DNA from 4 places in the Methylobacterium sp. Leaf469 genome. Region 3 is predicted to be linked to each of the others. Evidence: predicted binding sites of a transcription regulator. Region 3 holds the regulator's gene; each other region holds the start of a gene.
The links. The regulator LexA, encoded in region 3, represses DNA repair genes until DNA is damaged. The targets are predictions, from matches to a motif close to TGTTCNNNNTGTGTTCNG.
Positions count from the first base shown of each region.

Region 1: a site for LexA is predicted at 5,541-5,558, ahead of parE (DNA topoisomerase IV subunit B). Genes of this name have one in related genera too.
Region 2: a site for LexA is predicted at 6,380-6,397, ahead of dnaE (DNA polymerase III subunit alpha). Genes of this name have one in related genera too.
Region 4: a site for LexA is predicted at 3,679-3,696, ahead of dinB (DNA polymerase IV). Genes of this name have one in related genera too.

Region 1 is NZ_LMRE01000005.1:78,099-85,676, forward strand. It holds gene ASG60_RS06170 (aspartate carbamoyltransferase catalytic subunit) at 1-227, opposite strand, end outside; gene topA (type I DNA topoisomerase) at 469-3,237, shown strand; gene parE (DNA topoisomerase IV subunit B) at 3,389-5,443, opposite strand; gene ASG60_RS06185 (PhoX family phosphatase) at 5,719-7,578, opposite strand, start outside.
Region 2 is NZ_LMRE01000012.1:332,087-340,003, forward strand. It holds gene parC (DNA topoisomerase IV subunit A) at 1-533, opposite strand, end outside; gene recO (DNA repair protein RecO) at 587-1,327, opposite strand; gene ASG60_RS09395 (hypothetical protein) at 1,457-1,846, shown strand; gene ASG60_RS09400 (gamma-glutamylcyclotransferase) at 1,902-2,654, shown strand; gene dnaE (DNA polymerase III subunit alpha) at 2,636-6,145, opposite strand; gene ASG60_RS09410 (nucleotide disphospho-sugar-binding domain-containing protein) at 6,720-7,917, shown strand, end outside.
Region 3 is NZ_LMRE01000023.1:59,632-67,548, forward strand. It holds gene ASG60_RS11455 (ComEC/Rec2 family competence protein) at 1-1,864, shown strand, start outside; gene lexA (transcriptional repressor LexA) at 1,858-2,607, opposite strand; partial or broken gene ASG60_RS22735 (IS3 family transposase) at 2,920-4,024, opposite strand; gene ASG60_RS11475 (hypothetical protein) at 4,159-4,386, shown strand; gene ASG60_RS11480 (DUF465 domain-containing protein) at 4,856-5,074, opposite strand; gene ASG60_RS11485 (DUF465 domain-containing protein) at 5,301-5,483, shown strand; gene ASG60_RS11490 (propionyl-CoA synthetase) at 5,631-7,580, shown strand; gene ASG60_RS11495 (NADH:flavin oxidoreductase/NADH oxidase) at 7,683-7,917, shown strand, end outside.
Region 4 is NZ_LMRE01000001.1:783,897-791,813, reverse strand. It holds gene ASG60_RS03705 (spore photoproduct lyase family protein) at 1-772, opposite strand, end outside; gene ASG60_RS03700 (DUF3829 domain-containing protein) at 1,034-2,296, shown strand; gene ASG60_RS03695 (zinc ribbon domain-containing protein) at 2,344-3,396, shown strand; gene dinB (DNA polymerase IV) at 3,725-4,828, shown strand; gene ASG60_RS03685 (aliphatic sulfonate ABC transporter substrate-binding protein) at 4,839-5,822, opposite strand; gene ASG60_RS03680 (hypothetical protein) at 5,864-6,106, opposite strand; gene ASG60_RS03675 (hypothetical protein) at 6,230-6,457, shown strand; gene ASG60_RS03670 (bifunctional protein-serine/threonine kinase/phosphatase) at 6,474-7,917, opposite strand, start outside.

The DNA of each region.
Region 1 (7,578 bases), on a different contig from region 3:
CGCTTGCCGGCGAGCTCGAACGAGGCCTGCGTCCGGGTGGAGGGCTCGAAGAACAAGTTGATCTGCGTGCGCCCGCGCAAGGTCGTGCGCTTCTTCTCCACCTGCCGCGACAGCGCCACGGCGGCGTCGGCCCGCTCCAGCAGGGCCTCGATGTCGGGGCGCGACAGGCCCTCGATGCCGAGGAGATGGCGGTGGGGGAAGCCGGGCGGAGTCGGGGCGCTGGTCATCACGGGGGTCAGCGCTACAGCGGGTGCGCCGCGCCCGCAAGACGGAGGTCATTCGGAGGCGCGCGACGCAGCCGGCAAAGTGTCCCCATTTGACATCGCCCGAGGGTTAACCCACTTCATGCCCCGCAAAAGGCCCCTGCCCCGGCAGGCGGTCCGCCTTGCCGCATCCACCGCAGCGTGCGCAAGCGCGCAACCGGTCGTTGTCGGACCAAGGCCCTCTCGAGAGGCTCGGAATCCCTCCATGAAAGTTGTCGTCGTCGAGTCGCCGGCCAAGGCCAAGACGATCAACAAGTACCTCGGCCGCGACTACGAGGTCCTCGCCTCGTTCGGCCACATCCGCGACCTGCCGGCCAAGGACGGCTCCGTCGATCCGGAAGCCGACTTCCACATGCTGTGGGAGCTCGACGAGCGCGGCTCGAAGCGGGTCTCGGACATCGTCAAGGCGCTCAAAGGTGCCGACGGCCTGATCCTCGCGACCGATCCGGACCGCGAAGGCGAGGCCATCTCCTGGCACGTGGTCGAGGCGCTCAACGCCCGGCGCGCCCTGAAGGGCATGCACGTGGAGCGGGTGACTTTCAACGCCATCACCAAGGCGGCGGTGGACACCGCCATGCGCAACCCGCGCCAGATCGACCAGGCCCTAGTCGACGCCTACCTGGCCCGCCGGGCGCTGGACTACCTCGTCGGCTTCAACCTCTCGCCGGTGCTGTGGCGCAAGCTGCCGGGCGCCCGCTCGGCCGGCCGCGTCCAGTCCGTGGCGCTCCGCCTCGTCTGCGAGCGCGAACGCGAGATCGAGGTGTTCAAACCGCGCGAGTACTGGTCCCTCGTCGCGACCCTGACGACCGACACCGGCGCGGTGTTCGAGGCCCGGCTCACGGGCGCGGACGGCCGGAAGATCCAGCGCCTCGACGTCGGCACCGGCGAAGAGGCGGCGGCGTTCAAGCGCGACCTCGAACTCGCGACGTTCTCCGTTGGCAGCGTCGAGGCCAAGCCGGCCAAGCGCCACCCCGCCCCGCCCTTCACCACCTCGACCCTGCAGCAGGAGGCCTCGCGCAAACTCGGGATGGCCCCGGCCCAGACCATGCGGGCGGCCCAGAAGCTCTACGAGGGCGTCGAGATCGGCGGCGAGACCGTGGGTCTCATCACCTACATGCGGACGGACGGCGTCGACATGGCGCCCGAAGCCATCGCCGACGCGCGGCAGGTGATCGCCAAGGAGTACGGCGAGCGCTACCTGCCGGGGGCGCCGCGCAAGTACAGCACCAAGGCCAAGAACGCGCAGGAGGCCCACGAGGCCGTGCGCCCCACCGACATGGGCCGGCTGCCCAAGACCGTCGCCCGCACGGTGGATGCCGAGCAGGCCAAGCTCTACGAACTCATCTGGACCCGCACGGTGGCGAGCCAGATGGAATCGGCCGAACTGGAGCGCACCACGGTGGACATCGTGGCGAGCGTCGGCCCGCGCAGGCTCGACCTCAGGGCGACCGGGCAAGTCGTGAAGTTCGACGGCTTCCTCACCCTCTACCAGGAGGGCAAGGACGACGAGGAGGACGAGGACGGCCGTCGCCTGCCGCCGATGAAGGCCGGGGACGCCCTCAAGCGCGAGCGCATCGCCTCGACCCAGCACTTCACCGAGCCGCCGCCGCGCTACTCCGAGGCCAGCCTCGTCAAGCGCATGGAGGAACTCGGCATCGGCCGGCCCTCGACCTACGCGGCGATCCTGCAGACCCTGCGCGACCGCGAATACGTGAAAATCGAGAAGAAGCGCCTGGTGGCCGAGGACAAGGGCCGCCTCGTCACCGGCTTCCTCGAGAGTTTCTTCAAGCGCTACGTCGAGTACGATTTCACAGCCGATCTCGAAGGGCAGCTCGACCGGGTCTCCAACGCCGAGATCGACTGGCGCGAGGTCCTGCGCGATTTCTGGAAGGACTTCTCGGCCGCCATCGCGGGCGCCAAGGAGCTGCGCGTCACCGAGGTCCTCGACGCCCTGAACGACCTGCTCGGCGCCCACATCTTCCCCGAGAAGGCCGACGGCTCGAACCCGCGCACCTGCCCGACCTGCGGAGCCGGCCAGCTCTCGCTCAAGCTCGGCAAGTTCGGCGCCTTCGTGGGCTGCTCGAACTACCCCGAGTGCAAGTACACCCGCCAGCTCGCCGCCTCTGGCGTCGACGGCGACGGCGACGGCTCGTCGGAGAACGGCGGCCAGCCCGGCACGCGGGTGCTCGGCACCGATCCGGTCTCGGGGCTCGCCGTCACCGTGCGCGACGGCCGCTTCGGCCCGTTCGTGCAGCTCGGCGAAGCCTCGACGGACAAGGAGGCGGCCAAGCCCAAGCGCTCTTCGATCCCGAAGGGCCTCAGCCCGTCGAGCGTCGATCTGGAGAAGGCCCTGAAGCTGCTGTCCCTGCCGCGCGAGGTGGCGAAACACCCCGAGACCGGCGAGCCGATCCTGGCCAATCTCGGCCGGTTCGGGCCCTACGTGCAGCACGGCAAGATGTACGCGAATCTCGGCCGCGACGACGACGTGCTGGAGATCGGCGCCAACCGGGCCATCGACATCATCGTGGCCAAGGAGCAGGGCGGGGGCCGGCGCGGGCCTGCCGCCGATCCGGGCCGGGCGCTCGGCAACCACCCCGAGACGGGCAAGCCCATCGTGGTGAAATCGGGCAAGTACGGCCCCTACGTCACCGACGGCACCACCAACGCGACCCTGCCGAAGACCCAGGCGGCGGAGGACATCGACCTCCCCCAGGCCCTGGAGCTCATCGCCGCCCGCGAGGCGTCGGGCGGCGGCGGCAAGAAGCGCGCCCCGGCCCGCAAGGCGGCAGCGAAGTCTGCGACGGCGAAGAAGGCTCCGGCGAAGAAAACAGCCGCCAAAGCCGTGGCGGGTGGCGAGGCCGAAGCCCCGGCCAAGAAGCCGGCCGCGAAGAAAGCGCCCGCCAAAGCGGCCTCGCCCAAGACGGCGGCTGCGAAACCCGTAGCTGCGCGCAAGGCAACGGCGAAGAAGGCCTGATCCGGGATTCCGGGTTTTCGAAGGGATCGTCCCTTCGGCACGTGCCGGGCAGAGCCCGACACGATGTCCAGGGCCAGCCCTGGACCCGCGAAGGGCGATGCCCTTCGGGGCCCGGAGCCCCTTCGCTCCGGGCGATCGGCCCGGAGCCGGATCAGATATCCAGCTCGGCCCCGTCGGCGAAGGCCGCGCGTTCGGAGATGAAGGCGAAGCGGGCTTCGGGCTTGTTGCCCATGAGACGCTCCACGGCGTCCCCCGTGGAGACACGGGCATCCTCCAGAACCCCGACGCGCAGGAGTGTGCGCTTCTTCGGGTCCATGGTGGTCTCCTTCAACTGCGCCGGCATCATCTCGCCCAGACCCTTGAAGCGGCCGATCTCGACCTTGGCGCCCTTGAACACGGTCTTGATCACCCGCTCCCGGTCGGCGTCGTCGCGGGCATAGGCCGTCTTGGCACCGTGGGTCAGCCGGTAGAGCGGCGGGATCGCCAGGTAGAGGTGCCCCTTGTCGATGAGTTTGGGCATCTGCCGGTAGAAGAAGGTGATCAGCAGCGAGGCGATGTGGGCGCCGTCGACGTCGGCGTCGGTCATGATGATGACCTTCTCGTAGCGAAGGTCCTCCAGGCGGAACGCGTTGCCGGTGCCGCAGCCGAGCGCCTGGGTCAGGTCGGAGATGAGCTGGTTGGCACCGAGCTTGTCCCGGCTCGCCGAGGCCACGTTGAGAATCTTTCCGCGCAACGGAAGAATGGCTTGGCTGGCACGGTCGCGCGCCTGCTTGGCCGAGCCGCCGGCCGAGTCGCCCTCGACGATGAAGATCTCCGAGCCGGCCATGCCGGCCTTGGAACAATCGGCGAGCTTGCCCGGGAGCCGCAGCTTGCGCGTGGCGGACTTGCGGGCGACCTCCTTCTCCTGGCGACGGCGCAGGCGCTCCTCGGCCCGGTCGATCACCCAGTCGAGGAGCTTGTTGGCTTGGGCCGGCGAAGCAGCGAGCCAATGGTCGAACGCGTCGCGGATCGCCGTCTCGACGATGCGGGACGCCTCGACGGTGGCGAGCTTGTCCTTGGTCTGGCCCTGGAACTCCGGCTCGCGGATGAAGACCGACAGCATCGAGGCGCAGGTCGCCATCACGTCGTCGGTGGTGACCGCCGTCATGCGTTTCGCCTGGTTCACGCGCTCGGCGTGCTCGCGCAGGGCCCGCAGCAGGGCGACGCGCAGGCCGCTCTCGTGGGTCCCGCCTTCCGCCGTCGGGATCGTGTTGCAGTAGGAGGCCGAAATGCCGTCGTCGACCACCATCCAGGCCACCGCCCATTCCAGGGACCCGTGGCCGCCCGGTTTTGTGATCTTGCCCGAAAAGATCGCGTCGGTGACGAGTTCCTTGCCCTCGAGATCGCGGGCGAGATAGTCGCGCAGGCCGCCGGGAAAGCGGTGCACGGTCTCGGCCGGCACGTCGTCGATCCCTTCCAGCAGGGCGGGGGCGCAGCGCCAGCGGATCTCGACGCCGCCGAACAGGTAGGCCTTGGAGCGGGCCATCCGGAACAGGCGGCGCGGATCGAACTTCAGCGCCCCGAAGATCTGCGGGTCGGGATGGAAGCGCACCCGGGTGCCGCGCCGGTTCTGCACCCGGCCAACGGTCTCCAGGGGCCCCTGAACGTGGCCGCGCGAAAAGGTCTGGCGGTAGAGGGTCTGGGCACGGGCGACCTCGACCTCGAGCTCGTCGGACAGGGCGTTGACCACCGAGATGCCGACGCCGTGCAGGCCGCCGGAGGTCTCGTAGACCTTCGAATCGAACTTACCGCCCGCGTGAAGGACGGTCATGATGACCTCCAGCGCCGACTTGTTGGGGTATTTCGGGTGCGGGTCGACGGGGATGCCGCGCCCGTTGTCGGTCACCACGAGGTGGCCGCTCTCCTCAAGCTCCACCTCGATGAAGCTGGCATGGCCCGCCACCGCCTCGTCCATGGAATTGTCGATCACCTCGGCGAAGAGGTGGTGCAGGGCGCGCTCGTCGGTGCCGCCGATATACATGCCGGGGCGGCGGCGCACCGGCTCCAGGCCTTCCAGCACCTCGATGGTGGAGGCGTCGTAGCCGGCCTCCGCCGAGAGGGCGGGCGAGGGCGCGGGGACGATCGCAGCCTCGAGCTTGCGACGCTCGGCCGGCTTGGGCGCGGGCACCTTGCCCTTCGCGAAAAGGTCGCGGGCGGGGTCGCTCACCGGATCGCTCCGCGCAGGGGATGGCACGCCCGCGGGCTTCGCGGACCGGATCGCAGAGGGGGACCGTGCAGCATTCGCCTTCATCCTCTGACCATACCGGAACAAACCGGAAACAGAAAGGGGCCTTCACCCTCGGGGCAGGGGTACGGTCCCCTGCCCTGCGAGCCGCACACCCCCTGCCCTGCAGGGCAGGATACCCCATTGCATGGGATGGGGTTGGTTAAGAAGGGCTGACGGTCGCGGGAACCCTTTTACGGCCGGGGTCGATTCGAGACTCAGGTGCCGACTCGCCCGCCGCCGTGCCTGGTGATCGCCACCACGGCTGGGCGCGGCGGCAGGGCCGGATCGAAGTCCGGCCAGCGGGTCGAGGGTGCCTCGAAGGTGGCGGGCGCGGCCTTGGGATCGTCCTCGTCGGCCTCGCCCGGATGCTGGACGGCGACGAAGAAGGTGGTGTCGTCGGGGGTGAAGTAGGGGCCGCACATCTCGGCCCCGCAGGGCACCCGGAAGAAGTGCTTGCCCGTTCCGCGCCCCTGCCCCTCCGTCTCCATGGCCCAGATGCCGTCGGCCCGGCCCGTGCGCGAGGCCGAGTTGCCGTCTGTGGCGACCCAGAGGCGTCCCTGCCCGTCGACGGCGCAATTGTCCGGCATACCGAACCAGCCGTCCTTGGTGGTGGCCGACGAGAAGGTCGCCCCGACCGCCGCGATGGCGGGATCGCCGCAGCGCACCAGGATCTCCCAGGCGAACCCGAGGGCGGCGTGGTCGCCATCGTCGGGGGTGAGTTCGACGATGTGGCCGAAGCGGTTGTCGGCGCGGGGGTTCACGGCGTCGACCTGATCAGGTTTGCGCTTCCCGTTGTTGGTCAGCATCACGTAGACCTTGCCGGTCTTCGCGTTGGCCTCGACGTCCTCCGGGCGGTCCATCTTGGTGGCGCCCAGGAGATCGGCAGCCAGCCGCGCGCCGATGAGCACATCGGCCTGGCTGGCAAAGCCGTTGGCGGGCGTCAGAGGTCCCTCACCGAACACCAGGGGCATCCAGGCGCCGCGCCCGTCGGGGTCGAACCGGGCGACGTGGAGCGTGCCGGCATCGAGCAGGTCGCGGTCGCCGCTATCGGCCCGGCCCGCGGTGACGAACTTGTAGACGTAGTCGAAGCGCTCGTCGTCGCCCTGGTAGACGACGTATTGTCCTTGCCTGGCGACGATGCCGGCCGCCCCCTCGTGCTTGAACCGGCCCATGGCGGTGCGCTTCTTCGGGACGGAAGTCGGATCGAACGGATCGATCTCCACCACCCAGCCGAAGCGGTTGGGCTCGTGGGGCGTCGCCCCGATGTCGAAGCGGTCGTGGAAGCGGCCCCAGGCATAGGCGGAGTTCGGCAGGTTGAAGCGCGTGTGGTTGGCGGCCTCGGCGGAATCCTTCGGCAGTGCGCCCGAGAAGTAGTAGTTGATGTTCTCCTCGCAGGTGAGCCACGTGCCCCACGGGGTCGTGCCGCCGGCGCAGTTGTTGATCATGCCGTGGACGGCGCGGCCGCTGGGATCGGCGGCGGTTTTCAGTCGCTCGGAACCGGCGGCGGGGCCGGTGAGCACCATCGGCGTCTCGGCGGTGATGCGGCGGGCGTATCGCGAATCCGGCACTACGGCCCAGCGGCCGTCCGTGCGCCGGATCTCGAGGACCGAGCCGCCATGGGCCGCCATCTCGATCCCGACGAGTTCCTTCGTCATCCCCGCGAAGGCCACGTCCCGGATGTCCTGGCGCCCGAGGCCGGGGAACATGAGCTCCTCGTTGGTGTACTCGTGGTTGACCACCAGGAGCCCGTGGGCGGCCGGGTCGGCGGCCCCCGGCATGGGGAAGTAGCCGACGAAGTCGTTGTTGTAGCCGAACTGCTGCCCCTGCGCGGCGGCCGACTGGTTGCGTGGGTCGAAGGCCGGGGCGCCCGGCAGCACGGGGTCGCCCCAGCGGATGAGGATCTCGGCATCGTGCCCCGCCGCCACGTGGTGGTGCGTATCCGAACCGGCTTGGATCTCGGCGAAGGGGAAGCGCGTCGGCGACGGATCCCGAGCGGCGAGACCTTGAGCGGCGAGACCTTGGGCGGCTCGGGCCTCCCCGGCGGCCAGGGCACGGGGCGTCACCACGGCGGCGAT
Region 2 (7,917 bases), on a different contig from region 3:
TGGGAGCCGTTGGCGAGCAGGTTCGGAAAGGCCGCCGGGAGCACCACCGGCTCCTCTTCCTGCCCGTCGTAGTTCGGGCGGAAATCGACGGAATCGTCGTCGAGCCCCTCCATGAGGAGGCGCGCGACCTCCGTCATCCGGGCTTCGGTGTAGCGCTGGGCGGCGGCGTTATCGCCGTCGATGTTGCCGAAATTGCCCTGGCCGTCGACCAGCGGATAGCGCTGGGCGAAGTCCTGGGCCATGCGCACCAGGGCGTCGTAGGCCGCCGTGTCGCCGTGCGGATGGTACTTGCCGATGACGTCGCCGACGATGCGGGCGCATTTCTTGAACGCCGAGGTCGGGTCGAGCTTCAGCAGCCGCATGGCGAACAGGATGCGCCGGTGGACCGGCTTCAGCCCGTCGCGGGCATCGGGCAGCGCCCGGTGCATGATGGTCGAGAGCGCATAGGCGAGGTAGCGGTCCTCCAGGGCGGATTTCAGCTCGACGCTCTCGATGCCGTCGGAGCCCGACGGCGGCTCGAAGGGCTGGCCCATCACGATCTCCAGGGGCGACGCGGCCCCATATCAGAACAAATCAAGAACATGACTTAGGCGCTTCCCGTCCCCAAGGCAACGAAGCGCGCCCGGGCATCCGGGGGCGGCAGCGCGCGCGGTCCCCAGATGTGCTGATCGAGGAAGTACCCCGTCAAGGTAAACCCCGCCGTAACGTCGGCGCCCTCGGGGGTCATCGGCAGTGGATCGCCCGGCGCCCGCTCCCGCAGGAAGTCCGGCAGGGCGAGCAAGCGGTCGCGATAGGGCTCGCCCGCCGACGCGCTCACCGCCCGGCCCGAGCGGGGCGAGACGTAGATCAGGGCGTCGTTGCCCCCCGTCGCGGCGCAGGCGGACAGATCGAGACCGAAGCCGAGATCCGCCAGGATCGCGAGTTCGAACCGCACCATCAGGGCCGGCGCGATGTCGGGATCGTGGAGGTGATCGATGAGAATGCGGGCGGCCGCGTAGAGTTGCGGGTGCGGGTCGCGCTCGGGCAGCAGGCGCAGGAGACCGGCGAGGTGCGCGATGCCGTGAAGGGCGAGCCCCGATCCCATCAGCCGCGCAGCCACGGATTCGAGGGGCTCGACGGCGTAGGCGCCGAGGCTGTCGTCGAGGCGCGCGCGCCACGTGGCCTGGACCCGGTTGCCGGGCTGAAGCACGGGCTGCATCCGGCGCGAGCGGCCACCGTGGACGAGGCCGAGATGGCGCCCGTGCGCGGCGGTCATGAGTTCGAGCACCACGCTCGTCTCGCCCTGCCGGCGCAGGCCGAGCACGAGGCCGTCGTCGGTCCATTGCATGCCTCTCCATAGGCCGATGCCGGCGGGAAGGAAAAGCATGGTGGGACATTCGATTGTATCGCCCAAAAACTTCCCGTTTTGCGAGAACCGTCCTACGCTTCCGCCTAAGCACGGACGGACAGGATGGTGATGGGAATTCTCGCGCGGTTCTTGGTCCTCGGCTGCGCCTGCGGCCTCTCGGCCTGCATCGCCCGTCCTCCCGCAGCGGCGGCTGGCGCGACGCTCCGCACCCGCATCGCCGCCCTCGCCCTGGCTCAGGTGGATTTCGGCTCCGTCTCGGTGATCCCCATACGGTTCGAGCACAGCCGCATCTCAGGTCCGTTCGAGGATGGCGGGCGCACCCTCTACTGCGTCTCCACGCGGATGAAGGGCCGGACGTTCGGCAAGGGCGAGCGGGCGAAGGCCGTGATCCGGGACACGGGCGGCGTGCTCGGCGTGGTGTCCGACGATGAGGAGATCTGCAACGGGCACCGCACGGAGCCGTTTCCGGAACTCGAGACCCTCGGCAATCCCGCCTGATCCATCGGGATAGGCCCGGGCTTGCTCCCGCGGTGAGGGGATGAGACCCTGGGGCATGCCAAAACGCCCGTTGAGCCTCAGCCTCGACCTCATCGCCCGCGCCCATCCCGATCCCGTCCGCGACGACCCGGGCGCCCTCACCCTCCTCACCGACGACGAACTCGAACCCGGCCTCGCCCAGGCGCTCACCCGGCGACCGTCCGGCGCGAAGGGCCTGTGGGTGTTCGGTTACGGCTCCCTGATCTGGCAGCCGGAATTCACCTTCACCGAGCGGCGCACCGGAACGGTGCGGGGCTATCACCGTCGGTTCTGCCTGCTGCAGCGGCGGTTCCGCGGGAGCACGGAGCGGCCGGGCCTCGTCCTGGCCCTCGATCGCGGCGGCCTGTGCCGCGGCGTCGCGTTCCGGCTCGCGGGGGACGATCCGCACGTCACCCTGCTGCCGGTCTGGCGCCGGGAGATGCGCGGCAACGGCTACGCCTCCCGCTGGGTGGGGGTGGAGACCGACGCCGGCCCGGTCACCGCCCTGACCTTCGTGGTCAACCGCGCCAGCGACCGCTACACCGGCCGCCTCACGGACGCCGAGATCGCCGACCGCATCGCCACGGGGGCCGGGCATCTCGGGCCGAGTGCCGAGTACCTGTTCCGCACCGCCGAGGCCTGCGCGCGGGAGGGGATCCTGGACGAGCACCTGTGGACCCTGCAGGCGTTGGTGGCCGAACGGTTGGATGCCATGGCGCGGGCCGACGGGGCGCCCCAAGCGCCGAGCAGGCCGGCGGCAAGCCCGTCGCCTCAGTTCACCTCCACCTGAACCACCCCCGGCACGGCCCGGAGCGCGCCCGCGATCTGAGGCGTCGCCTGATACTTGCCCTGCAGCTTCACCTCGACCTCGCGGTCGCCGTTGTCGAGGAGGAGAATCAGCGAGACCTCGCCCTCGCCCCGCACCTGCAGGCGCTGCTGGACGGGCGCGATGGAGCGCTCGTCGCGGAGATAGATGCGCATGCCCTTCTGGTGGCGAGCCACCGCCACATCGAGGGGTTCGGCGGTGACGATGCGGGCGCGCACGTCCTCGCCCTCCAGGTTGGCCTGGATCTGGAGCACCAGGGGACGCCCGGGCTCCAGGATCTCGCGATACTGGCCGAGGCCTTCGGAGAAGATGATCGCCTCGAAATGCCCGGTCTGGTCGGACAGGATGACGATGCCGAGCTTGTTGCCGGTCTTGGTCCGGCGCTCGGACCGGTCGAGGACGGAGGCGGCGACCCGGCCGACGCTGGTGGTGCCGGCCCGCACCGCCTTGCAGAACTCGGCCCAGGTCTGCACCCGGAGCTTGCCCAGCAGATCGCCGTACTCGTCGAGGGGGTGGCCCGAGAGGAAGAAGCCGATGGCGTCGTATTCCTTCTTGAGCTTGTCGGCCATCGGCCAGCCCTCGTAGGCCGGGATGCGCAGGGTCACGTCGGCCGCGGTGACGCCGCCGAACATGTCGGCGATGCCGGTGCTCTCGGCCTCGGCGGCCCCTTGGGCGAGCTTCATCATCGGCTCGATGGCCGCGCAGGCCCGCGCCCGGTCCGGCTCGATGGTGTCCATGGCCCCGGCCGCCACGAGGTTCTCCAGGGTGCGCTTGTTGATCATGCGCGGGTTGAGGCGGCGCGCCAGGCACGCGAGGTCCCGGAAGGGCGTCTCCCCCCGGGTCTCCACGATGGATTCGACGGCGCCGCGGCCCACGCCCTTGATGGCCGACAGGGCGTAGACGATGCGGCCGTCCTTGACCTCGAAGTTGACCCCCGACGTGTTGATGGAGGGCGGCTCGACGACGATCTTGAGGCGCTGGGCGTCCTGGCGGAATTCGGCGAGCTTGTCGGTCACGTCGATGTCGAGCTGCATGGCGGCGGCCAGGAACTCGACGGGGTGGTTCGCCTTCAGGTAGGCGGTCTGATAGGTCAGCAGGGCGTAGGCGGCGGCGTGTGATTTGTTGAATCCGTAATCGGCGAACTTCGCCAGCAGGTCGAAGATCTCGTCGGCCTTGGCCTTGGTGAGCTCGCGCTCGATGCAGCCCTTCACGAAGCGGTCGCGCTGGGCGTCCATCTCGGCCTTGATCTTCTTGCCCATGGCGCGGCGCAGCATGTCGGCCTCGCCGAGCGAGTACCCGGCCAGCACCTTGGCCACCTCCATCACCTGTTCCTGGTAGACGATGATGCCGAAGGTCTCGCGCAGGATCGGCTCCAGCTTTGCGTGCGGATACCAGCTCGCCTCGTTGCCGGCGTCGCGCCCGAGCTTGCGCTCGCAATAGACCGGGATGTTGGCCATGGGGCCGGGGCGGTAGAGGGCCACGAGGGCGATGATGTCCTCGAACCGGTCGGCCTGCATCTCGACGAGCGCCTTGCGCATGCCGGCGGATTCCACTTGGAACACGCCCACCGTCTCGCCGCGCTTCATCGGCAGGTAGGTCGCCTCGTTGTCTAGGGGCAGCGAGGCGAGATCGACGATGATGCCGCGCTTGGCCAGCAGGTCGGTGCAGTAGCGCAGCAGGGTCAGGGTCTTCAGACCCAAGAAGTCGAACTTCACCAGGCCGGCGGCCTCGACCCACTTCATGTTGAACTGGGTCACCCGCATGCCGGTCTTCGGATCGCGGTAGAGGGGGACGAGCTGTTCGAGGGGCCGGTCGCCGATGACCACGCCGGCGGCGTGGGTCGAGGCGTGGCGGTGCAGGCCCTCCAGCTTCTTGGCGATCTCCATGAGGCGGGCCACGATGGGCTCCTCCTCCATGGCCGCCTGGAGCTTGGGCTCGCCCTCGATGGCCTGGGTCAGGGTCACGGGGTTGGCCGGGTTCTGCGGCACCAGCTTCGTGAGCTTGTCCACCTGCCCGTAGGGCATCTCCAGGACGCGGCCGACGTCGCGCAACACGCCGCGCGCCTGCAGGGTACCGAAGGTGATGATCTGCGCGACCTGCTCGTGGCCGTAGCGATCCTGCACGTACTGGATCACCCGCTCGCGGCCGTCGACGCAGAAGTCGATGTCGAAATCCGGCATCGAGACGCGCTCGGGGTTGAGGAAGCGCTCGAACAGCAGGCCGAAGCGAAGCGGGTCGAGGTCGGTGATGAGGAGCGACCACGCCACCAGGGATCCGGCACCCGAGCCACGGCCTGGGCCGACCGGAATGTCGTGGTCCTTGGCCCACTTGATGAAGTCCGACACGATGAGGAAGTAGCCGGGAAACTTCATGCCGACGATGACGTCGAGCTCGAAGGCGAGGCGGTCGCGATAGACCTGCTCGCTCATGCCCGGCGCCGTGCCGTGCTGTGCGAGGCGCAGGTCGAGGCCGGCGATGGCCTGGGCGCGCAGCTCCTCCGGCTCGGATCTCACCACCTCCGCCCCGGCTGCGCCGGGGGCCTCGCCGGCGACGGCGTCGGCGGTGACACGGGCGAAGTTCGGCAGGATGGGCTTGCGCGTGCGCACGCGGTAGGCGCAGCGCATGGCGATCTCGACCGTGGCGTTCAGGGCGTCCGGCAGATCGACAAACAGCTCGGCCATCTGCGCGCGCGTGGTGAAAGCGTGCCGCGGGGTGAGCTTGCGCCGGCGCTCGTCGGAGACGAGGCGTCCGTCCGCGATGGCGAGCAGCGCGTCGTGGGCGTCGTAATCGCCGGTACGCGCGAAGAACGGTTCGTTGGTGGCCACGATGGACAGGCCGTTGGCATCGGCGAGCCGGAGCAGCTCGCGCTCGATGGCCCGTTCGTCGGACAGGCCGTGGCGCAGGATCTCGACGTAGAGGTTGCTCTCGCCGAAGGCCGCCTTGAGCTGGGCGAGACGCGCGGCGGCGAGCTCGGCCCGGCCCTGGCGCAACGCCCCGTCGAGGGGTCCGGTGGTCCCGCCCGTGAGGGCGATGAGCCCGCCGGCGCATTCGGCCAGCCCGGCGGCGCTCACCCGGGGGGCATCGCCGAGGGCGCCGTCGAAGTAGGCGCGGCTCGCCAGCCGCAGGAGGTTCGCGTAACCGGCCTCGTCCTGGGCCAGGACCACCACGTTGGCGCAGCCGGCCTGCCCCTGAACCACCCGCGCCATGGGATCGGGCGTCTCGAAGGCCACCGTCACCTGCAGGCCGGCGATGGGCTGAATCCCCGATCCGGAGGCCTTCTCGGAGAATTCCAGGGCCCCGAACAGGTTGTTGGTGTCGGTGAGCGCCAGGGCCGGCTGCCGGTCGGCCGCCGCCGCCTTGACGATGTCCCCGACCTTCAGCGCCCCTTCGAGGAGCGAGAACGACGAGTGGACGTGGAGGTGGACGAAGCCGGGATCTTTGAGGATGCGCGTCATGCTCCCAACAGCCCGACTCGTGGTGAACGATCCATCAAGAATGCGCGGAGCGGATCGTTTGGCTGTGGAAGGCCGCCATCCGTGATGCGTCGGCAACGCTATCGCAACGGCGCCAATGCGACAGCCCAAGCGGCGACCGAAACCGCAAGGAGACCGAAGGCCATGAATTCGACCGCGCCGGTGAGGATCATCCGCTTGAGCATGGGAAGCGCCTTTCGTTGAGCTCTCCCATTTTGTTCCTGTTTTGTTCTATGTAAAGCGAAAAGGCCGTCTCGCGGTCGGCAGAGTCAACGAAATGTGAAGCCCGGGCCGGCTGCATGATTTCACGACGGATTCGCATGCCGCTGCATGGACGATCCTGCCAACATGACGCGGACAGCAGGCAAAGCCGCATGTTCTACTGAAGATCCATCGCATCGTCCCTGCTGCGACAACGCTTCGACTCCGTAAGATTCCGCACATCGTTGCAGGACGGCCAGTCACCGCCAAGGCCCGAATCACAACCGCAGGATGGCGAACACGAACCCTGTACCTATGTGAGCGGGACACCCGGACTCCGCATCACAGACCGAACATGCAAATCAAGTTGGTGGCCGTCGGCTCACACGGCGACGTCCTTCCCTTCATCGGCCTCGGGGCCGAACTGGTGCGACGCGGGCACGCCGCGGTTCTGGCGGCGCCCGCCCCCTTCGCGCAGCTGGCGGCCCGCGCTCACCTGCCGTTCCACGCTCTCGGCACGCGCGCCGATTACGAGCGGACCGTCGCGGTGCCGGACTTGTGGCATCCGAGGCGGGGGGCCTTCGTCCTGTTCGACCAGCTCGCCCCGACGACGGAGCAGACCTACGACTGGCTGGCCCGTACCAGCGCACCAGGCGAGACCCTCGTGGTCGCCTCGACCCTCGGCCTGGGCGCCCGCGTGGCGCAGGACAAGCTCGGCCTGCCCGTCGTGACCGTGCATGTCATGCCCCTGCTGGTGGAGAGCCGGCACGCCGCGCCGGTTCTGCCGGGCATCCCCCTCGCCCACCTGCTGCCGTCCCGCCTACGGCACTGGCTCGGCCGGGGCGCCGACCGCTACGTGATCGGCCCGGCCGCCCTGCCCCAACTCAACGCCCTGCGCGAGCGCCTCGATCTCGCGCCCGTGCGCCGCCTGCGGCACTGGTGGAACAGCCCGACGCGGATCCTCCTGATGTTTCCGGAGTGGTTCACCGCCCCCCAGGCGGATTGGCCGGCCCAGGCCGCGCAGGTCGGCTTTCCCCTGGTCGATCGTCTCGGCGATACCCCTTCCCTGAGCCCGGAGCTGAGCGAGTTCCTCGCGGCAGGGCCACCACCCCTGGTGTTCACCTACGGGTCGGCGATGCGTCACGGCCAAGCCTTCTTCCGGACGGCCTGCGCCCTGTGTCGGACCATGGGCCGCCGTGGCGTGATGCTGGCGCCGGAGTCCGGTCAGATGCCCACGGATCTGCCGGAGGGCGTCATCCATGTCCCCTACGCGCCCTTGAGCGTGCTGCTTCCGCGCGCCGCCGCCCTGATCCACCACGGCGGCATCGGCACCGTCGCCCAGGCCCTGGCCGCCGGCATCCCGCAGCTCGTGGTCCCGGTGGCGTTCGACCATTTCGACGAAGGCCAGCGCCTCCAGCGCCTCGGCGTCGGCGCCATGCTCGGCCGGCGTCGGTTCACCCCAGGCCGGGCCGCCCAGGCCCTCAACCGTCTTCTGGCCTCCGAGACCGTGGCGCAGGCCTGCGCCGAGACGCGCATGCGCATGACCCGGGAGG
Region 3 (7,917 bases):
CATCGAAGCCCTCGACGAGCGAGAGGAGGGCGCACGACTCATCGTTCGTGTCGAGAGCTTCGGCACCCTCGCGACAGAGCAGCGGCCCCGTCGGGTGCGGGTGTCGTTCAAGAAGGCACCGCCGCTGAAACCCGGTGATCGCATCGCCGCGACGGCGCGCCTGCTTCCGCCTCCCGAAGCGGCGCGGCCGGGCGGCTACGATTTTGCCCGCGATGCCTATTTTCGCGGGATCGGGGCGGTGGGCTCCCTCATCGGCACGATCCAAGTGCGGCCGCCCCCGGAGGATTTGCCACGGTCCTTGCGGCTCGCCGCTGCAGTCGACGACGCCCGCAACGCCCTGACGCGCCGCATCACCGACGCCAATGGCGGGCAGGCCGGCGCCGTCGCGGCCGCCCTGGTGACGGGCAAACGCGGCCTCATCAACGCGGAGACCAATGATGTCCTGCGCGCGGCGGGAATTTATCACGTCGTGTCCATCTCAGGTCTTCACATGGTGCTGGCGGCCGGGGTGGTGTTTTGGCTCGTGCGCGCGCTTCTCGCGCTGGCGCCGGCGCTGGCCCTGCGCTGGCCGATCAAGAAGATCGCCGCCGCCTGCGCCATGGCGGGTGTGACGGCCTATTGCGTGTTCTCCGGCTGGGATATCGCCGCCGAACGGGCGCTGATCATGACCCTGGTGATGCTCGGTGCGATCCTGGTGGACCGACCGGCCCTGAGCATGCGCAATCTGGCGCTGGCGGCCCTTATCGCCCTGGCGCGTGAGCCGGATGGGCTCCTCGGCCCGAGTTTTCAAATGTCTTTCGGGGCGGTGGCGGGCCTCATCGCCTGCGCTCCGCTCATCGGCGCCGTGAGCTTGCGCGGGCAAAGCGCCGGTCCCCTCGGACGCGTTGCGATCTGGATCGCCACGGCGATCATGGGCACACTTGCGACGACCCTGGTCGCACAGTTCGCGACGGCACCGTTCGCGACCTACCACTTCCAGACGGTCCAGCCCTTCGGCCTCGTCGGAAATGCCTTGACCCTCCCCCTGGTATCGCTCGCCGTGATGCCGGCGGCGGTACTCGGCATCCTGGCCTACCCCTTCGCCCTCGATCAGCCGGTCTGGTGGCTCATGGGTCTCGCCGTGCGGGGGATGCTGACGATCTCCACCTGGATCGCCGGGTTCGATCGCGCCACCTACGTGATCCCGGCCTTCGGACCCGGCGCCCTCGCGGCGATGGCCCTTGGCCTCGTCACGCTCACCCTACCGGTGTCGCGGCTGCGCTGGCTCGGCCTCCTGCCGATGGCCGTCGGCGTAGCCCTGGCCGCGAGCGCGACGCGGCCGGATCTCTATATCGACCGCGAGGGAGCTGGAATCGCCATTCGCGCCCAGGACGGACGCCTCGCAACCCTGGGGAAACCGCCAGCCTTCGTCCTGGAGCAATGGCTGAAGGCCGATGGCGATGGACGCCGGGCCGGCACCGTCACCGCCCTCTCGACCGCTCGGTGCGATCGGCTCGGCTGCACGGCGCATTTGCCGGACGGAAGAGTGCTTGCACTCGTCACCGACAAACGCGCTCTCCACGAGGATTGCATCCGTGCCGACGTTCTAATCACCCGTCGCGATGCACCGCCGGCCTGCGCCGCCAAACTCGTGCTCGACCGTCCATTCCTGGCTGCCCACGGTGCCGCGACGATCCGCTTCCCGCCAAAGGCCGATCCGATCATCACCACGGCACGACGCGCCGGCGAGAGTGTACCCTGGCGCCCGGTGCGGGAAACGGTACCGACGCGGACCCCGACGCCGGCTGTCCCGACCGCGCCGACAGCGCCAGATACAGACGAACCCGAACCTCCCTCCGAAGGCTCGGGCGAGACTCTTCAGTAGCGACGGACCAGACTGACGAGGCGTCCCTGGATCTGAACCCGATCGGGCCCGAGCACCCGTGTCTCGTAGGCGGGGTTCGCCGCTTCTAGAGCGATGGACGATCCACGCCGGCGCAGGCGCTTGAGGGTCGCTTCCTCGTCGTCGATGAGAGCCACGATGATGTCGCCGGTGTTGGCGGTGTCCTGCTTGCGGATCACCACCAGATCACCGTCGAGGATCCCGGCATCGACCATGGAATCGCCGCGCACCTCCAGGGCGTAATGCTCGCCACCCGAGAGAAAGTCCGGGGACAGGGTGACCGAGTGGCTCTGCTCCTGGATCGCCGAGATCGGCGTACCGGCCGCGATCCGGCCCATGACCGGGATGGTGATGGCACGACCGTCGCCATCCGTCGCTCGCGTCGTCGGCAGGCGTGCAACCGGCATGCGCTCGACGGTGCCCTTGCCCTTGCCCCCCTCGACGACGCTCGGCGTGAAACGACGCGACTCCGTCGGTGCCGCAGCGCCCGCGCCCGACTGCCCGCCGAGACTCTCGGGCATCCTGATCACTTCGATGGCGCGGGCGCGATTGGGGAGGCGCCTGAGGAAACCACGCTCTTCCAGCGCCGTGATCAGCCGATGGATGCCCGACTTCGACTTCAGGTCGAGGGCATCCTTCATCTCATCGAACGACGGCGGTACGCCCCCCTCGTTCATCTTCTGTTGAATGAACTGGAGCAGATCCAGCTGCTTACGAGTCAACATGAACGGCACCCGTCCTCGAACAGTACAAAGCGGCACTAAGCCACAGAAACAAATCGCGAACAGGTTATGCGTTCCGGAAGTGTTCTGCAAGGGTTCTCAGGAAAGATACATTATGGAGAGGCCGGGCGAAATTGGCGATGAGCCTGTCATCGCCAATTGGCGGCAAACCGATAATATTGTTTATCATCAATTATTTAGCAGGGTTTGGATGCCCCCCCGCTGGTCCCTGCTTTGGCCTGCCCCCATGCGGTGGCCCAAGTTCGAAGTTAGTGCATCGTCGGTCTGGAGTTGACCCCGTTTGTGGTCCACGGCCTATGCAAGGTCTCGGGCTGTGACAGCTTGGTTGGCGAAGGCTCGGCGCGTCAAGCCGCCCAGGGCCGTGTGGGGTCGATCGTCGTTGTAGTGGCACCTCCAGTCCTCGATGCGGTCGCGGGCATCAGCCAGCGACAGGAACCACGAGGCGTTCAGGCATTCCGCTCGTAGGCGGCCGTTGAACGACTCGACGTAGGCGTTGTCGGTCGGCTTGCTCGGTCGTGAGAAGTCGATCTCGACCCCGTTCAGGTAGGCCCACTGGTCGAGCATGCGACCGGCGAACTCCGGCCCATTGTCGACCCGCAAGCTCTTGGGCCGTCCCCTCAGCTTGACCGAGGCGTCGAGCGCCTCGGTGACCTGGAAGGCGCGGAGGTTGGCTCTCGGTGTGAGCGAGAGCGCCTCTCGCGTGTGGCAATCGACGACCGTCAGGATCCGGAACGGACGCCCGTCGAACAGGCGGTCGGCCATGAAGTCCATGGCCCAGACCTCGTTGGGTCCACCGATCGCCGGTCGTCCCTGGCGATACCGCCAAGCCCGCTTGCGCTTGGGCAGCTTGGACCGGATCGACAGCCCTTCGTCGCGGGTTGTTCCGGTAGGTGCGCTTATGGTTCACCTCCCAGCCCTCCCGTCGCAACAGGATGTGCAGCCGCCGATAGCCGTAGCGCACCCGCGCCGCGGCCATTTCTTTCAACCGCATCCGCAGCGCGACCTGAGGGTCCGAGCACTTCCTGTAGCGCTGGGACGAACGGCCGAAGCCGGTGGCCTGGCAGGCCCGACGCTCACTGATGTCGTAGGTCACCCGCAAGTGACCGGGCGACTTCACGGCGAACGGCGGGCCTCACCACTGATCCTTGAGGACGTCCTGCAGCATCGAGCGGTCCAGCGTCAGGTCGGCGACCAGCCGCTTGAGCTTACCATTCTCGTCCTCCAGCTGCTTGAGCCGTCGGATCTCCGGCACGCCCATGCCGACGAACTGCTTCTTCCAGCGCTAAAACGTCGGCTCCGATACGCCCATCTTCCGGCAGACCTCGTCCACCGTCGCGCCGTTCTCCGCCTGCCGCAGGGCGAAGGCGATCTGTTCATTCGTGAAGCGTTTGCGAGGCATGGCATCCACCCTCCTTCAGGGTTCAGGATGCCCGAAAAACTTGCGCTCAGCGCGGACCAGTTTCTGGGTCAGCGTCACGTCGGAGCCTGAACACAGCCGTCACAGGGGTGGGTAATTACTAAGTGGTGGCGGCTATGATCCGAACCGACAACGAACTGATCGCCGAGCTTGAGGCGGTCATGCAGAGATTGCGGGAACTGGAACTGATCACTTCCAATATGGAACGCTTCTTCGAGGTCGGGGAATGGTTGCTGTGCTTTGAGGGTGCCTGGATGCTTGCGCGAGACGATCCTGATCATCCTTTGCAATCGGACAAATCGTATCTGGCGTTGGTAGCGTACTTCGCGGGCGAGATAGCGTGACAGGGTGCTCGCGAACGCACTGCGATCCCACCCTCGGTCTGCGGCATGGGTGATCGATGATCCGAGGCCCTTTCAGGCCGGATCAGCGAGCGTCGTGAGAACGCGATCCATTTAGAGCGCGTCCCCCTGCTGCGAGATCGCGAAGCTCGGCGTCGGCGTCTCGGGCGACCACGCGAACCCTCGGGTCTTAGGATCGTCCGTCCCCAGAAACCCACCCATGGGTGCCCGGGGGGATGGCGATCGTCAGTTGCGTTGAGAGGACGGTCAGGAGAAATTCGGTCCGCAGCGTCGCCCTCTTGGATCGTCCGCTTCCAAACTTCGACGCTCTGGGGCCAACAGTCTGCGAGGCAGCCGGTCGAGGCGCACGTCCAACCGGCGACGCTTGGCCTTCCCGTTCTCCGCGCGTGGATCTCGCGGGCCCTGCATAGCCCTCGCGTCATCCCGGTTCGGCGAAACCGGCCGGCCTGGGTCAGGCGATGATGTCCGGCGTGATCTGGTCTTCGATGTAGGAGATCCGGTCGCGCAAGGAGAGCTTGCGCTTCTTGAGGCGCTGGATCTGGAGCTGGTCGCCGGCGACGCTCAGTTCGAGGGCGTCGATGGCGCCGTCGAGGTCGCGGTGCTCCTGCTTGAGCCGCTCCAGCTCGTCGGCGAACGCCGTCGGTTCGTCGTCGTTCAACGCACTCGCCATCGCACCCTGTAGCCCCGGGATTCCCGTGCTCCGACCATGCGGCACCGCTCCGCCGACGGCAAGAACCCCCGGCGCGGCCTGCACAGGCAAGGTCTCACAGGAGCCGATTAACCACGCCCGAGGCCGGTCCGGAAAAACCCGCAAGCCTGGCCGCCAATAGCCTTCGACAGCCGGCTTCACATATGTCAGTCTCCGATTCGTCGAAACGAGACAGGAGAAGACACTCATGTCACTGCAGACGCACCTGACCCAGCTCGCCCGGAAGCACGAAGCCCTCGAGCGGGAGATCCACGACGCCAAGCACAGTCCCTCGGCGAACGACCTGCGCATCGCAGAACTCAAGAGAAAGAAACTCCTTCTCAAGGACGAGATGAACCGGCTTCGAAGCGACACCGATTCGCTGCACTGAGCCCGTACAGGCCCAAATTTTTCTCTGAGCGTTCGCCGCCGCCCCTGGTCTCCAGGGCGGCGGTTCTCGTTTGCGGGAAGCCCGCCGTCCCGCATAAGGTCCGGCTCAAGCCGGCGACCACGACCGGTCCGACGACCGGAGGATTCGATGGACGCCCCCGCCAACGCCCGGCCCGGCAACGCCGCCTATTCCGAGATCCACGCCGCCTCCCTCGCCGACCCCGAGGCGTTCTGGCTCGCTGCGGCGCAGGCCCTCGACTGGGCGAGCCCGCCGACCCGTGCCTTCGACGCATCGGCCGGGGCCTGCGGCCGCTGGTTCCCCGACGGACGCCTCAACGCCTGCCACAACGCCGTGGACCGCCACGTCGCGGCCGGTCGCGGCACGCAGGCGGCGATCCGGTACGATTCGCCCGTCACCGGCACCCGCCGCACCATTACGTACGCGGACCTGCTCGACGAGGTGGCGACCCTCGCCGGGCTCCTGGCCGCGTGCGGGGTGGGCCCCGGCGACCGTGTGGTGATCTACATGCCGATGGTGCCCGAAGCGCTGTTCGGTATGCTCGCCTGCGCCCGCCTCGGGGCCGTCCATTCCGTGGTGTTCGGGGGATTCGCCGCCAACGAACTCGCCATCCGCATCACCGACGCCACGCCCAAGGTGGTGCTCGCGGCCTCGTGTGGGATCGAGCCGAACCGCGTCGTCGCCTACAAGCCGCTGCTCGATGCCGCCATCGCGGCGTCGTCGCACACGCCGCATGCCTGCCTGATCCTGCAGCGCCCGCAAGCGGAGGCGACCCTGGTGCCGGGGCGCGACCGGGACTGGGCCGAGGCCGTCGCGACCGCCAGGGCGGCGGGCCTCCGGGCGGCCTGCACGCCGGTGGCGGCCACGGACCCGCTCTACATCCTCTACACCTCGGGCACGACGGGCAAGCCGAAGGGCGTGGTGCGGGACACCGGCGGCTACTGCACGGCGCTGGCCTGGACCATGCCCAACCTCTACGACGTGGCGCCCGGCGAGACCTATTTCTGCGCCTCCGACATCGGCTGGGTGGTGGGGCATTCCTACATCGTCTACGGCCCGCTGCTGCACGGCTGCACCACGATCCTGTACGAGGGCAAGCCCGTCGGCACCCCCGATGCCGGCGCCCTGTGGCGGGTGGTGTCGGAATACGGCGCCGCCTGCCTGTTCACGGCGCCCACGGCCCTCCGGGCGATCAAGAAGGACGATCCGCGGGCCGAGCGCGTGCGGGACCACGACCTCTCCCGCTTCCGCAGCCTGTTCCTCGCAGGCGAGCGGGCCGACCCGGATTCCGTCGCCTGGGCCGAGCGGGCGCTCGATCGCCCCGTCATCGACCATTGGTGGCAGACGGAGACGGGCTGGGCCATCGCGGGCAATCCGCTGGGTGTCGGCCTGCTGCCGGTCAAGCACGGCAGCGCCTGCGTGCCGATGCCGGGCTACGACCTCGCCGTGCTTGACGAGGCGGGACGTCCGGTGCCGGAGGGCACCATGGGCACCATCGCGCTGAAGCTCCCCCTGCCGCCCGGCTGCCTGCCGACCCTGTGGGGAGCGGACGACCGCTTCCGCACGAGCTACCTCACCACATATCCGGGCTGGTACGACACCTCGGACGCGGGCGTGGTCGATGCCGACGGCTACGTCACGGTGCTGGGGCGCACGGACGACATCATCAACGTCGCCGGCCACCGCCTGTCCACGGGCGGGATGGAGGCGGTGCTGGCCGCGCACCCCGATGTGGCCGAATGCGCCGTCATCGGCATCCGCGACGCCCTGAAGGGCGAGCAGCCCTGCGGCTTCGTGGTGCTGAAATCCGGCGTCGACCGCGACCCCGGTGTCATCGAGACGGAGCTCGTCGCCCTGGTGCGCGAGCGCATAGGCCCCGTCGCCGCCTTCAAGCTGGCGCTGACGGTCGCGCGCCTCCCCAAGACGCGCTCCGGAAAAATCCTGCGCGGCACCATGAAGCGCATCGCCGACGGCGAACCCTGGACCCTGCCGCCGACCATCGACGACGCCGGCACCCTCGACGAGATCGACGCGAGCCTCCGGGAGCGTGGCTTGGTGTCCGACGGGCAGACACCCTGACGGGCAGATGCCCCGGGGGATACGGGCCCCTCCCGGGGGCGGAACCCTAGCGGGCGCCGCGGGGTTCGGCCAAAAGCACGGGACCGCCCGGGAGAGCCACGCATGACCGTCCGCCTGTTCGAGCCCCTGCGCCTCGATGACCTCGAAATCGAGAACCGCATCATCGTGGCGCCCATGTGCCAGTACTCGGCCCATGCCGGTCAGGCGGGCGACTGGCACCTCATGCATCTGGGGCAGATGGCGCAGTCCGGCGCCGGGCTCCTGACCCTGGAGGCGACGGCAATCTCCCCCGAGGCGAGGATCTCGCCGACCGACCTCGGCCTCTACTCCGATGCGA
Region 4 (7,917 bases), on a different contig from region 3:
GCGCCACCGTGAGCCCGACGCGGTAGCCGTCGCGGGCGAGGCGCGCGAGCCCGTCGAGGCGGGCCTGGAGCGGGCTGGTGCCGCCCTCGAAGCGGATCAGCGCTTGGGCGTTCACCGACATGCGGACCCGCACCCGCCGTCCGTGCGGCAGGCCGATGAGGGGCGAGACGTCGCCGAACTTGCTGGTGAAGCGCAGCTGCACCGGCGCGTCCCAGCGCCCGAAGAACCGCACGGCCTCCGACAGGCTGCCGGTGAGGTGCTCGATGCCCAGGGGATCGGCGTAGCAGGAGCCCTCGAAGGTGGTGCCCTCGTGCGCGCGCTCGGGCGACACGGAGGTGACGCCGCCGCTGCCGAGATGCGCCGGCAGCACGGCGAGGATCTCGTCGACGTTCGCGTAGACGCGGGTGATCGGCGGGCCGCTGAGCGAGCCGGCGAGGTAGCAGTACTGGCAATGGGCGTGGCAGCCCTCGGCGAGGTCGAAGCGCCAGTCGGCCGAGGGCGGGATCGGCTGCAGCCGGCGCTTGCTCGGGGGCGCCACCACCACCGCGAGGGTACCCTTGGCGGCGCGGTAGGCCGCGCGCGGGTCGTCGTGCTTCGGGGCGACCAGGCGATCGCCGGCGAGTTCGACCACCTCGGCGCCGAGGGCGGCGGCGCGCTCGGCGATGGCCCGGCCATGGGCGAACCCGCGGGCCGCGCGGGTGACGACGACGCGCTGGGGCCGCCACAGGCGGGGCGGGGATGCGGCGGCGGGGGACGGCGAGGGGAGGGGCATGGTCGCGGCGCCTGCTGGGCGACCGCGCCCGCCCGCCGGCCGGGGCCGGCTCGGTCGAACGACGGTTCGTCCGGTACGGTGATGAATCCCTTTAGGAAATAGGGATCGGCGACCGGATGGCGATGCCCCGCGCGTGCGACAGCTTGCGCAAGCGGGTCCGGGTCCGCATGACAGGCGAAGCCGCCCACCCCGGGCCCCCCGACCCCGGGCCCCCCAATCCAAGGACCACGCATGCACGGACCCGGACGGACAAGTAGCCGCGTGGCCCGAACCGTGGCGGGCGCGCTGGCGATCCTGGCCGGCTTCGCGGCCCGGCCTGCGGCGGCCATCACGCCGGTCGACGTCGTGGGCGTGGAGAGCTGCGACGCCTTCCTCGACGCGTATGCGCGATGCGCCGCGAGCCCGGGCGTGCCCGAGGCGGCCCGGCCCGGCATTCGCCAGGGCATCAACACCCTGCGGGAGAGCTTCCGGAGTGCCGTGGCGCGCGATGCGTCCGCCCGCCCGACGGTGGCGTATCAATGCGCCCAGGCCCACGAGGCCGTACGCCGGAGCCTGACCGAGGCGTTCCGGTGCGACTTCCCGGCCCTGGCCCCGGCCGCGCAGGCCCTGCTGCAGACCCCGAACGCGCCGCCCTCCGGACGGGCGCCGGCCCGTGCGCCCGCGCCCCCGAACCCTGAAGCTCAAGTCCTGGCCCAAGTCCTGGCCAAGGCCAATGCCTACACGGAGGTGCAGAACCACCTCGTCCGCTCCCACCCCCTGGAGCGGCAGCTCGCGGACTACCGCCGCGACAACGAGCGGGTCCTGAAGCTCGGGACCAAGCTCGGCACCAACGCCTGGTACCATTTCGGCATCGTCGATTTCGACGGGGTCCTGGACGAACTGGACACGGCGATCGCGCTGCCCGGGACCGTGCCGGAGATCGACGCCGAGGCCGCGCGCCTGCGCGACGCCCTGCGCGCCCTCAACCCGACCCTGAAGGCCCTGACCCGCTACCAGACCACCCGCGAGTTCAAGGAGGACGGCTACCGCTTCGCCCGCGAGCAGCATCCGATCCTCGTGCCCCGCGTCGAGGCCGCCGCCAAGGCCATGGACGCCTACGGCACCGCCCTGTTCGAGCGCGAGATCGCCCGGGACGAGGCGCGCCTCGCCGCGCTGCCCGAGGACGCGCCCGCCCGCCGGCTCCTGTCCACCAGCCTCGCCCTGCGCCGGGCGGTGCGGCGGTTCGAGGCCCTGGGGCCGAAGGCCGACGTGGGGCCCTTCCTCGCCGCCCTCGCGGCGGTGTCGACGGCCAACGCGCAGCTCGGCGCGACCCTCGACGCCCTGAGCCCGAAGGCGAATTCGTCCTGCACCGGCTACACCGACACCGTCGCCCGCGTGATCGGGCACGGCCGCGACGTCGCCCGCGACATCCGCGCCAAGGGCGATCCGAGCCAGCCGGCCCAGCTCTTCGGCGAGACCTACAACCGCTCGGTCCGCGACCTCGAATCCTGCCACCGCAACGAGGCGCGCGTCCGGCCGGGTTAGAAACCCGGCCGGACGCGCATCCCCCACCAAACCCGCGAGGTCTCCCCATGCGTTCCGGTCGTCGCTTGTCCGAACGGTGGTTCAATTTCGTCCTGTGGCTCGTGGCCCTCGCCTTCGCGGTGTTCCTCATCGGCCTCGGCGCCCTCGTGGTCGGCGACCTGCCGCAGGTCGAGCACCGCTTCACCCTCGAACAGTTCCTCGACCGGGAGCAGGCCCGAGCCTCGACGGACGCCCTCAAGGCGATCCGCCGCGAGCAGGACGACGCCCGGCGGCAGGCCGAGCAGGCTCAGCTCGCCCTCGACGCCGCGCGCTCGGCCTCGGAGGCCGCCCGCGAGACCTTCGCCAACTGGCTGAAGACCCGCGACGCCACCCGGCGCGTCGACCAGGACCCGGCCCTCATCGCCCGCACGGAGGGGCTCGACGCCCTGAAGGCGGCCGAGCGCGCCGTGGAGGAGCGGCTCGAAGCCCTGAACCGCACCGCCCTCGACCTCTCCGAGCGCGAATCCGCGCAGGACGCCGTCGAGGCCGAGCTGCGGGGCGCGGCCCAAACAAAGCTCGACGCGGCCGAGCACGGCCAGGAGCTGCGGGTGTTCGGCTACCGCCTCGCCCTCACCCTGCCCCTGCTGGCGCTCGCCGGATGGCTGCTCGCCCGCCGCCGCCACACCCGCAACTGGCCCTACGTCTGGGGCTTCGCCCTCGCCGCCGCCTTCGCGTTCTTCGTGGAGCTGGTGCCCTACCTACCGAGCTACGGCGGCTACGTGCATTACGGCGTCGGGGTGATCGTGACGTTCCTCGTCGGCCGCACGGCGATCAACGCGCTGCACGCCTACAACGAGCGCCAGAAGGCGGCCGAGGCCCGTCCCGACGCCGAGCGCCGCACGGAGATCGCCACCGACCAGGCCCAACTCCGCCTCGCCAAGAAGGTCTGCCCCGGCTGTGAACGGCCCATCGACCTCGCCAACCCGGCCGCCAATTTCTGCCCGCATTGCGGCATCGGCGTCTTCGAACGCTGCCCGGCCTGCGACCACCGCAAGAGCACCTTCGACCGGTTCTGTTATTCGTGTGGGACGGTGGGTACGCCTGGACCGGCGCCGGTGTGATGTTTGGGGTGGAGGCGGTCGATTTTCCTGGATCGCGCGGCCGCGAAAAGTCCCAATCCTGAGAGTTATGGCGATCCCAGATGGGGCTTTGGCCTGATTCTTCTCAACCCCCTCATCCTGAGGTGCCGCGTCGGCGGCGTTGAAGGAGGGCTCCAAGGGTCGCTCTGGCTTTTGGAGCCCTCCTTCGAGGCTTATCCCTTCGCGATGAGCACCTCAGGATGAGGATGTGGGTCGGGGACCCCCGCCCCCCACCCTTGACCCCCGCCCCCCGATCCACAACAAGAGAACAAAGACTGAACAGTTCGCCGCGCCCGAGACGCGAGGGCCGATGTCGCGCGAGACCGAAGCCACGACCGACGCCAACCCCACCCGGAAGATCATCCACATCGACATGGATGCGTTCTACGCCTCCGTGGAGCAGCGCGATGATCCGGCTCTGCGGGGGCGGCCCCTGGCGGTGGGCGGATCGCGGGAGCGCGGCGTCGTCGCGGCGGCGAGCTACGAGGCGCGGGTGTTCGGCGTGCGCTCGGCGATGCCCTCGGTGACGGCCCGGCGGCTCTGCCCCGACCTCGTCTTCGTCAAGCCGCGCTTCGACGTCTACAAGGCGGTGTCGGCCGAGATCCAGGCGGTGTTCGCCGAGCACACGGCGATCATCGAGCCGGTCTCCCTCGACGAGGCCTATCTCGACGTGACCGAGAACCTCCGGGGGCTGCCCACCGCGACCGCGGTCGCCCGCGCCATCCGGGCCGAGATCCTGGCCCGCACCGGCCTCGTCGCCTCGGCGGGGGTCTCGTACAACAAGTTCCTGGCCAAGGTCGCGTCCGACTACCGCAAGCCCGACGCCCTGTTCGTCATCACCCCCGCCATGGGCCCGGCCTTCGTCGAGGCCCTGCCCATCGGGCGCTTCCACGGGGTCGGCCCGGTGACGGAGGCCAAGATGAAGCGCCTCGGCATCCTCACGGGCGGCGACCTCCGGGCGCGCTCGCTCGCCGAGTTGCAGGCCGTGTTCGGCAGCGCGAGCGGGTATTACCACGGCGTCGCCCGGGGCATCGACGAGCGCCCCGTGCGGGCGCACCGCATCCGCAAGTCGGTGGGGGCCGAGACCACGTTTTCGGAGGACACCACCGCGTTCGACGTGCTGGCCGAGCGGCTTCAGCCGCTCCTCGACAAGGTCTGGACCACCTGCGCGGGCAAGGGCGTCGCCGGCCGCACCGTGACCCTGAAGCTGAAGTTCTCGGATTTCGCGCAGATCACCCGGGCGCGCTCCCTCGGCGCGCCGGTCGCCAGCCGCGAGGCGATGGCGCAGGTCAGCCTCGGCCTCCTGCGCGACGTGTTCCCCCTGCGCCGCAGCGTGCGGCTGATCGGGGTGTCGCTCTCGGGCCTCGACACCGGCGCGGGCGAGGCCCCGCGCCAGCTCGGCCTCGCCGTGTGAGGCCCCCCGCCTACCGGGCCGGCGGCTGCCAGATGGCGAGGGCGGAGGCGTCGACGGGGCGGGGCAGCAGGCCCTCGGCCCGGAAGGCGTCGGCGATCTTTTGCTGCTCCCCCAGGGCCGCCCGGGTGACGGGTTCGACCCGGTAGCTGCGGCGGGCGTTGGCGCGCACGATCACGTCGGCGTCGATCTTCCACAGGGGCGCCAGGCGGGCGGCGGCGGCCTCCGGCTCGGCCTTCACGAAGGTGCCGGTCTCGGCGAGCTTGGCGAACAGGATGCCGAGGACGTCGCCGGATTTGGCCACGTAATCGTCGGCCGCGAGGTAGTAGCGCGTGTAGAGCGACAGGCCGGCGCCGTCGCGCAGGACCCGCGCGCCCGATTGCTGGCGGGCCGCCGACAGGAACGGGTCCCACGCCACCCAGGCCTCGACGCCGCCGCTCGCCAGGGCCGCGCGGCCGTCGGCGGGGGTGAGGTAGGCGGGGGTGATGGCCTTGAACGAGAGGCCGGCTTCGGCGAGCGCCGCCAGCAGCAGGTAGTGGCTGCCCGAGCCCTTGGTCACGGCGACCCGCCGGCCCTTGAGGTCGGCCACGGATGTGAGCGGCGAATCCCCCGGCACCAGGATCGCCTGGGCCTCGGGCGAGGGCGCCTCCTGGGCGATGTAGGTGATCTTGGCCCCCGCCGCCTGGGCGAAGAGCGGCACCGTGTCGGCGACATCCGCCGAGACGTCGATCTGCCCGGCGTTGAGGGCCTCCATGATCGGCAGGCCGCTGGTGAACTCGTGCCAGGACACCGTGACGCCCGCCGGCTTGAGGGCGGTCTCCAGGCCGGCATCCTGGCGCAGCAGGGCGATGAGGGTCGAGGAGCGCTGGTAGCCGATGCGCAGGGTCCGGTCGGCGGCCTCGGCGGGCCCGAGGCCGAGGGAGCCGATGCCGAGGGAGAGGAGGGCGGCCCCGGTCATCACGGCGGCCCGCAGGGCGGATTTCAGGGAACGATGCATGGGTGCCTCGCAAGGGGGGGAAGGGGTGAGGAGGGTGGGGCTCAGCGCAGCGGGATGTCGCGCGGCGGGCGCAGGCCTTCGCCGCCCCGGTCCCGGCGCGGGCGCGGCCGGGCCGCCTCGGGCGGCCGCGAGGGGTAGTTCGACGCGAACGGGTTCGGCGGCACGGTGTCGGGGGCCGGCGCGCGCCCGCGGCCCTGCGCTCCGGCGGGTCCACTCGCGGGGCCGCACACCGAGCCGCAGGCCAGCCCCGCGAGGATCAGGGCACGAAAGGCGGACAGGCGCATGGGCGGACCTCGGGGGCGAACGGCGACGACGGCTTGGACCCCATACCCCGGCCGCCCATATGGGGCGAGGCCCCGCGGGACGTCGCACGCGCGACAGCGAGGATCCGGGACAGGAGACGCCGCATGGAGCCCCACACCTTCGAGCAGGACGGCGTGACCTACGAGGTCCGCTTCACCCGCGAGGCCGAGGCCTGGATCGCCCGGATCCGCCGGGCCGGCGAGGCGACGGCGCAGATCGTCGCCTTCCCGCACGGGCGCGGCTACGATTCCGACGACGTCCGCGCCTCCCTCATCGCCGGCTGCGAAGCGGCGGTGCCGAACCTCCCCTGGGCGGCCGTCACCCGGCATTAGGGGGGCGGCGATGGGCTCAGGCCCGGTGGGCCAGCAGCCAGACCACCGCGACGGCCAGGGCCAGGGCGACGAGCTTCCAGAACAGGACGGGGTCGCGCTCCAGCAGGGCCGCCGGCCGCAGGCCCGGCAGGGCGGCGTTCGGCGCGCGCAGGTCCGCCACGAAGGCCGAGGCGGCGTCGTAGCGCAGCGCCGGGTTCGGATGCACGGCCTTGCGCAGGGCGGCGTCGACGAAGGGCGGCAGCCCGGCGCGGGCGGCGGCGACGGAGACATAGTTCAGCCGCCGCCCGCGCGCCTCCGTGACGGCCTGCGCCGCCTTGGCGCCGTAGGGCAGGCGCCCGGTGAGCATCTGGTAGGCGATGACGCCCACGGAGAACAGGTCCGAGGCCGGCGTCGCCGGGTGGCCCGCGAGGCACTCGGGCGCCGTGTACTGGATCGTGCCGAGGGCCGTTTCGCCCCCTTCCGCATCCTCCGCGATGCCGGCGACCCGCGTCGAGCCGAAATCGATGAGGCGCACGGTGCCGGCCGCGTCGAGGAGGATGTTGGCGGGGCGCAGGTCGCCGTGCACCATCTCGCGCCGGTGGAACGCCTGCACCCCGCGGGCGATCTGCTCGACGAGGCCGCGCACGGTTTCGAGGCCCGGCGTGGGGTTGTCCCGCAGCCATTGCGCCAGTGTCTGGCCTTCGACGTAGTCCATCACCGTGTAGAGGTGGCTGCGGGGGCGGGTCTGCACGGGGGCCGTCAGCACGTGCGGGCTGTCGATGCGCCGGGCGATCCACTCTTCCATCACCATCCGGCGCAAACCCGCGGGATCGCCGTGCAGGTCCGTCGAGGGCATCTTGAGGGCGACCTGCGCGCCGGTCTCCCCGTCGAGGGCGAGGTAGACGTGGCTGCGGTGGCTCGCGTGCAGAGTGCGCAGGACGTGGTAGCCGTCGAACAGGGCCGGCGGGTCGAGGAGCGGGGCCGGGGGCAGGTCCGCGCTCCGGCCGAGATGCTCGGCCGGATCGCCGTCGGGCAGGGCGTCGATGCGCACGATCTGGACGGTGAGGTTGTCGCCGCTGCCGTTCTCGTAGGCACGCCTGACGATCGCTTGGGCGGCCCCGTCGAGATCGTCGCCGTGCCGGGCCACCTCCGCCGCCATGGCCTCGGGCCGCACGTGCTCGTGCACGCCGTCGGTGGTCAGGAGGAAGACGTCGCCGCGCTCGAGGCCGACCCGGCGATGGTCGATCTCCACGTGGGCGGCGGCGCCCAGCGCCCGACCGAGATAGGATTCGCTGGCCGACAGGACCACGCGGTGGTCCTCGGTGAGGTCTTCGAGGGAGCGCCCCGACACCCGCGACACGCGGGCATCGCCGACGTGGAAGATGTGGGCCGTGCGCGACTTGAGCACGAGGGCGCTGAAGGTGGTGACGTAGCCCCGGTCCCGGCCGCCCTCGGGGTCGTGCAGGTGGCGGTTGCGCCGG